Regions from separate parts of the Kitasatospora sp. NPDC056446 genome, predicted to be linked through region 2. Evidence: riboswitches for the same ligand, from Rfam matches in the RefSeq annotation. Region 2 holds a riboswitch; each other region holds the start of a gene.

Region 1 (2,193 bases), on a different contig from region 2:
CCTTCCGTGGTGGAAGGCCGGGCCTGGAAGTACCGCGTGGGGTCAGACCCGCACGATGGCGGACAGCGGCATGTTGCTGACGGCCTCGTAGCGGACCGAGGCGCCCGGCTTGGGCGCGTGCAGCACCTGGCCGTTGCCGGCGTAGATGCCGACGTGGTGGGCGTCCCCGTAGAAGATCAGCACGTCGCCGGGCTGGGCCTGGGACAGGTCGGTGCCGATCCGGGTCCCGGCGTGGGCCTGCTCCTGCGAGGTGCGCGGGAGCGAGACGCCGACCTGGTTGAACGCCCAGACCATCAGGCCGGAGCAGTCGAACGAGCTCGGGCCGCTGGCGCCCCACACGTACGGGCTGCCGACCTTGGAGGCGGCGGCGGACAGCGCGGCCGCGCCGCGCGAGCTGCCCGGGGCGACGGGGGCGGGGGCGGCCGGCTTGGCGGCGGCCGCGGAGGAGCCGCCGGACAGGTCGGTGCGGCTGTTGTCGCGCGAGGCGCGGTCGGCGGCCTGCTGCTGGGCCTTCGCGGCGTCGGCCTGGGCCTTGGCGTCGGCGGCGGCCTTCTCCTCGGCCGCGCGCAGCGCCTGGCGCTCCTGCTCGGTCAGGGTGTTGAGCAGGTCCTGCGCGGCCTTGAGCTTCGTCTGGACGTCGTCCTTGGAGGCCTTGAGCTGCTGGGTGGTGGCCTCCAGCTCGGCGAGCTTGCCCTGGGCCTCGGTGCGGTCCTGGTCGAGCTTGCGCTGCTGCTCCTGGAGCTGCTTCAGCTGGTTCTTCTGGGTGTCACCGGCCTGGTTGAGCGCACCGGCCTGGTTGAGGAAGCTGTCCGGGCTGGACGAGAACATCAGCTGGACGGTCGGGGATATGCCGCCGTTGCGGTACTGCTCCCCGGCGATCTCGGCGAGGCCGCCCTGGAGGTCGGTCACCTGGGACTGCTGCCGGGCCACCTGGTCCTGCAGTCCGGAGACCTGCTTCTCCAGGGTCTGCTGCTTCTCCTGGGCGGCGTTGTACTGCTCGGTCGCCACCTCGGCCTGCTCGTTGAGCTGGTCGACCTGCTCCTTGACCTGGTCCTTGGTCGGCTGCGGGTCGGCGTGGGCGCCGGACTGCGCGGAGAGGGCGACGGCAGCGGCGGCGACGCCGGTCATGATGGAGACGCGGGCGCGGCCTGCTGGCTTGGGACGACGATGGGACGCCACGAAGGCGGACTCCTTCTTCCTACGTCCGCCTACCGGGTGAGCTGACGGGTTCGGGCCGGAAGCATGCCCTACGACGCCTCACGGCCGTCGAGACGGCCGACCTGGCGCCGATTCACCCCGGAGGAACGTGGTTCCCCGGCTCCGCTGCGCAGCGCCCCCGACTGCTGGGCTCCCCTGTCGGGCAGTCGCTTCGACCTGCCCCGCTGCCTCACGAACTCGGCGGTAACCACCGCCGCCACCCAGGCTGGGTGATCGACTGTGCGGTGGCTCGGACCACGACCCTAGTAACTGAACCGTGATCGGTTCAAATCCTTGTCAGAAAAAAGACGGAAGATTACCCAAGTTCTTTTGTGAAAATGACCGATCGTGACCACGGTCCTACGCAAGGCTGATCAGGTCTCACGAAGTGGTCGCGAAACACTCGAAAACCCGAACACCACCCCCCAGGGCGGAGGGTGGCGCGGATCACAGGACCGGTCGGCCCCTGCGGCGTGTCGGGCCGTCAGACCCGGCGGATGGTGTTGATCGGCATCGCGTCGGCCTTCATCACCTTCACCACGTCACCGGTGTGCGGCGCGTGGACCACCATGCCGTTGCCGATGTACATCCCGACGTGGTGCATGTCGCCGCCGTAGACCACCAGGTCGCCCGGCTGGGCCGTGGCCAGCGTCACCGCGGTGCCGTAGTGGCCCTGCTCCTGCGAGGTGCGCGGCAGCGAGACGCCCGCCTGGCCGTACGCCCAGACCATCAGGCCCGAGCAGTCGAAGGTGTTCTGCCCGGTGGCGCCCCACACGTACGGCGAGCCCTGCTTGCTCATCGCCTTGGCCACGGCCGTGGCCGCGTAGCCGCTGGCCGGCGGCAGGTTGCCCAGGTCGACCCGGTCGCTGCCGCGCGAGGCGCGGTCGTCCTGCGCCTGCTGGGCCTTCAGCGCGTTGCGGTCGGCGCTGCTGAGCGAGTTCAGCAGGTCCTGGGCGGCCTTCAGCTTGGTGTTGACGTCCGCCTTGGACTGGTTCA
Region 2 (2,193 bases):
GTGTCCGGGCCCTCGGTCAGGGTGCCGCGGTTGAGGTCGTACAGCCGCTGCCAGCCGCCCTGGACGTTGTTCTTGTCCGCGATGGAGGACAGCCAGTCGCCCGCGACGACGGTGTAGTCGCCGCCCTGGGCCTGCTGCTGGCGCTTCTGGGCCCAGGTGCTCGTGGCCGAGTCGGTGGCGGCCTGGGCGTCGCCCTGGGCGGGCGCGGCCGGCTTGGCGGGCTTCGCGGCCGGGGCCTGGGACGGGGCCTGGGACGGGGCCTGAGCCGGGGTCTGGGAAGGCGCCGGCTTGGCGGTGGGCTTGGCGGCCGGGGCGGCCGGAGCCTGGGCCGGGGCGGCCGGCTTGGCGGCGGCCGAGGTGTCGACGGACGCCGAGGCACCGCCCTTGGTCAGGCCGGCCTGGACCGAGCAGACCGGCCAGGCGCCGGGGCCCTGCGAGGCCAGGACCTTCTCGGCGACGGCGATCTGCTGGTCCTTGGTGGCCAGGTCGGCACGCGCGGCGTAGGCGGTGCCGCCGAAGGCCGCCCAGGTGCTGGAGGTGAACTGGAGGCCGCCGTAGAAGCCGTTGCCGGTGTTGATGCTCCAGTTGCCGGTGCTCTCGCACTGGGCGACCTTGTCCCAGGTGGCGACGGAGGCGGCGGAGGCGGTGCCGGAGGTGAGGCACGGGACGGTGAGGCCGACGCCGGCGACGCCGATGGCGGCGATCACGCGACGGGTGCGGCTGGACAGGCTGGTGCCATTGGTGGGCAGCATGAGAACGCGGTCCTCTCCCACGCCTGCGAGGTGAGCTGTCGGATTCGGGCTGGAGTTGCCCGGCCGCACAAGGCGGCTTCACCCCTAGCCCTGAACCGTTCCGGGAACGGTCCGGGGCGACTTACCTGTGGGTCCCCCGCTCCTGCCGTGATGCTTTCGCACTGCCGGAAACATCCGACGGCAGGACTCGGCGTCGCGGATGAACCGGGTTCGTGTGGTCACGAACGGGGAGCACGTTAAGCAGACTTAAGTTCAAACTGCAAATAGCTGTGACGCACATCACGGTTTAGTGGGAACCGCCAAAATAGCTGGCAATCATGATCGGAAATGATCGTCTTCGGGCAATGATGTTGCGGATACCCACAACTGTCTTTGTCTCAGAAATTCCGTGACGGCGCGTCGGAGTGCGATAGGGCGCGGTTGTGAAGCCGGGGGAGCGGTCGGGATTCGAGCGCCGAAGGGTGCGCTCGCCATTTCCTTGTAAATGGCACCAGAACGGACATTCCATTCCATTGCCCGCCCGACTCCCATAACCGCCGCGACCCCGCGCGGTGCGGGAAGGCAAAGCACAGGGCCCGGAACGGCGATCCGTTCCGGGCCCTGCGTGCGCCGAAGGGCGCGGTGTCCTCGTGGGCGACTACTGCCCGGCGGGCCCCTCGGCGGCCGCGTGGGCGCCGCGGGCGCCTCCGGTGGCCCCTTCGGCCTCGGCGGCGGCCGCCGCCTCCGCCTCGGCCCGCGCCAGGTCCTCCGCGGACGGCGTGGGCAGCGCGGCCAGGTAGGTGGAGGCGATCAGCTGGCCGACGGTCGGGTACGCGCCCAGCGGCGCCGCCGACGGGCAGCCCGTCTCCTCGGCGGCCGTGGCGAGCAGCTCGGAGTCGGCCTCCGGGCCGATCACCAGCGGAGCCAGGGCCGGGCGCTGGGAGCCGGTCTCCTTGAGGTGGTTGACGGCCGCGGCGACCGAGCCGGGCACGTCGAGCGCCGCGGAGACGACGGGGACGGCCAGGCGGGCTGCGAGCAGCACACCGGTGATGCCGGCCGCGGCGGCCGCGTCCTCGCCGCCGACGGTGGTCAGGACCACGCCGTCCGCGGCGGTCGCGATGGCGAACAGCCGGGCCCGGTCGGCGCGGGCGAGGCCGGCCTCGGACAGTCGGACGTGCACGGCCTCGGCGAGCAGCGGGTGCGGGCCCAGCGCGTCGGTGACGGGGGCGCCGTACTCGGCGGCGAGCGCGTGGAGTTCGGTCAGGAAGTCGTGCGGGCCCGGCACCAGCGGCACCAGGACGGGCATCGGCAGCCCGGCCTCGGCGGTGCGGGCCAGGATCTCGGCGACGGTGCGGTCCTCGTCGCCCGCGCCCTCGGCGGACCCGCCGGAGAGGTAGCCGGCCGCGGCCTGGACGCCGTTCTGCTCGCTGCGGATGATCGAGAGCAGTTCCTCGACGACCGT
Region 3 (2,193 bases), on a different contig from region 2:
GGGCTGCTGCAGGAGTCGGTCGTACGCGGGGAGCGCGCGCTGCTCGATACGGGGATCGAGGAACTCCTGCGCTACGACGGGCCGGTGGAGCTGGCGACCTGGCGGTTCGCGACGCAGCCGCTGACCATCGGCGGCGTGGCGATCCCGGTCGGCGACCCGGTGTTGGTGGTGCTGGCGGCGGCGGACCGCGATCCGGCCCGGTTCGCGGACGAGAACACCTTGGACCTGGCCCGGGCGGACAATCCCCATCTGGGTTTCGGGCACGGCATCCACTACTGCATCGGTGCCCCGCTGGCCCGCCTGGAGGGGCGTGCCGCGCTGTCCACCCTGCTGTCCCGGCTGCCGGATCTGCGGCTGGCGGAAAGCCCGGAGAATCTGCGCTGGCGCGGCGGTCTGATCATGCGTGGCCTGCGGGAACTCCCGGTCGAATTCACTCCGGAGAGCCGCTCCCCGCATACGCCTCCGCATACGCTTCCGCACACCCCGTCCGCGCCCTCGACAAACTGACGCGAGCTGACGAAACGCCGACAATGCGCCGGCGACACGCCGGGCGGCGCCCTGACGAAACGTCGCCCGGCGGCCCGTGGGCGGGGGTTGAACACCCATCAATCCGGACATATAGCCGCCGTTGGTAGGCGATCGGACACGGGCCGTAATTTCTGTGTGATATCGGTGATATGAGCTTGTGATCGGTCTGATGTTCTGTCTACTCTCCCTGGAGTTCGCAGCTGCGGACCTCGTGCGCGGAACGCCGAATCCTGCCCGCCGCGCCACGGGAAACCGACCAGAACCCTGGGCAGGGGCGGGGGAACCAGGTTTGTTGCCGTTTCCCGACGGCTTGGGGTGAAGCCGCCCGAGCGGAATCGTTTCCGCGCACGGCGGCCGGGCCACCTCCCGGTCCGAACCCGACAGCTCACCTCGCAGGCGTACGGAGAGGGACCCTTCATGCTGTTCGTCGGAACCGGCCGTCACCGTCGTCGCACCCAGACCGAGAAGGCCATCGCCGTCGCCGGTGTGGCCGGCGTCGGACTCGCGATGCCGCTCCTCACCGCCACCGGCGCCTCCGCCGCCCCGGCCTCCACCTGGGACGCCGTCGCCCAGTGCGAGAGCGGCGGCAACTGGGGCATCAACACCGGCAACGGCTTCTACGGCGGCCTGCAGTTCACCTCCAGCACCTGGAAGGCGTACGGCGGCACCGCGTACGCGCCGCAGGCCAACCAGGCCAGCAAGGGGCAGCAGATCTCGGTCGCCGAGAAGGTCCTCGCCTCGCAGGGCCCGGGCGCCTGGCCCGTCTGCTCGCAGAAGGCCGGTCTGAGCAAGGGCGGTGCCCCGGCCTCCGTCGACACCTCCTCGGACGCCAAGCCGCAGTCCGCCCCCGCGCAGGCCCCCAAGCAGCAGGCCCAGAAGCCCGCCGCCCCGGCCCAGAAGCCGGTCGCCCAGAAGCCCGTGCAGAAGCCGGTCCAGAAGCCGGTGCAGCAGAGCGCCCCGCAGCAGCAGGCGCAGCCGCAGACCCCGGGCTTCTCCGGCCAGGCCGGGTGGGACGCGACCGCGAAGGTGTACTGGTACCAGAACAACGGCGCCTGGTACTGGACCAGCCACCAGAGCGTCTACCAGCAGTACGCCGGCCAGGCCGCCCAGCCGCAGTACGCCCCGCAGGCCGCGCAGCAGGCCCCGCAGGCCCCGCAGGCCGCCCCGGCGTCCGGCCACGACTACACCGTCCGGGCCGGCGACACGCTGTCGACGATCGCCGCTGCCCAGGGCGTGTCCGGCGGCTGGCACGCGCTGTACGACCAGAACCACGGCACCGTCGGCGGCGACCCGAACCTGATCATGCCCGGCCAGGTGCTGCACTTCGGCTGAGCCGAACCGCCGTGCGTGCGAAGGGGTCCGGCGCTGCCGGACCCCTTCGTCCGCATTCGCCCGCCCCGGTGGGACAAGGTGGGACAAGCAGGTGAACTACCGGTGGGTAGCCGGGCCACACGCTGAGACGGAAGCGAGGTCGACGTGGCCCCGGGAGCACGGGCGGTTAGGCTCTGGTCCGTAACGACTCCGTAATCGTCCCGCTGGCAGCACCACCGTCAGCCGGACCTGCTTCCGCAAGGAGATGCATCGTGCCGTCCATCGATGTCGTCGTAGCCCGTGAGATCCTCGACTCGCGTGGCAACCCCACGGTCGAGGTCGAGGTCGGCCTCG

The links. Region 2 has a riboswitch for cyclic di-AMP ahead of ACFQ6N_RS34840 (transglycosylase family protein). Riboswitches for the same ligand answer to the same signal wherever they lie in the genome.
Region 1: it holds a riboswitch for cyclic di-AMP, as region 2 does, so the genes downstream of both, ACFQ6N_RS24135 (NlpC/P60 family protein) here and ACFQ6N_RS34840 (transglycosylase family protein) in region 2, are expected to answer to the same signal.
Region 3: it holds a riboswitch for cyclic di-AMP, as region 2 does, so the genes downstream of both, ACFQ6N_RS30285 (transglycosylase family protein) here and ACFQ6N_RS34840 (transglycosylase family protein) in region 2, are expected to answer to the same signal.

What each region holds. Positions count from the first base shown of each region.
Region 1 is NZ_JBHTRF010000040.1:40,950-43,142, reverse strand. Features, by position in the region: gene ACFQ6N_RS24135 (NlpC/P60 family protein) at 43-1,179, opposite strand; cyclic di-AMP (ydaO/yuaA leader) riboswitch at 1,190-1,343, opposite strand; gene ACFQ6N_RS24130 (NlpC/P60 family protein) at 1,682-2,193, opposite strand, start outside.
Region 2 is NZ_JBHTRF010000089.1:16,148-18,340, forward strand. Features, by position in the region: gene ACFQ6N_RS34840 (transglycosylase family protein) at 1-752, opposite strand, end outside; cyclic di-AMP (ydaO/yuaA leader) riboswitch at 760-923, opposite strand; gene ACFQ6N_RS34845 (sirohydrochlorin chelatase) at 1,390-2,193, opposite strand, start outside.
Region 3 is NZ_JBHTRF010000064.1:30,996-33,188, reverse strand. Features, by position in the region: gene ACFQ6N_RS30290 (cytochrome P450) at 1-507, shown strand, start outside; cyclic di-AMP (ydaO/yuaA leader) riboswitch at 773-941, shown strand; gene ACFQ6N_RS30285 (transglycosylase family protein) at 946-1,860, shown strand; gene eno (phosphopyruvate hydratase) at 2,112-2,193, shown strand, end outside.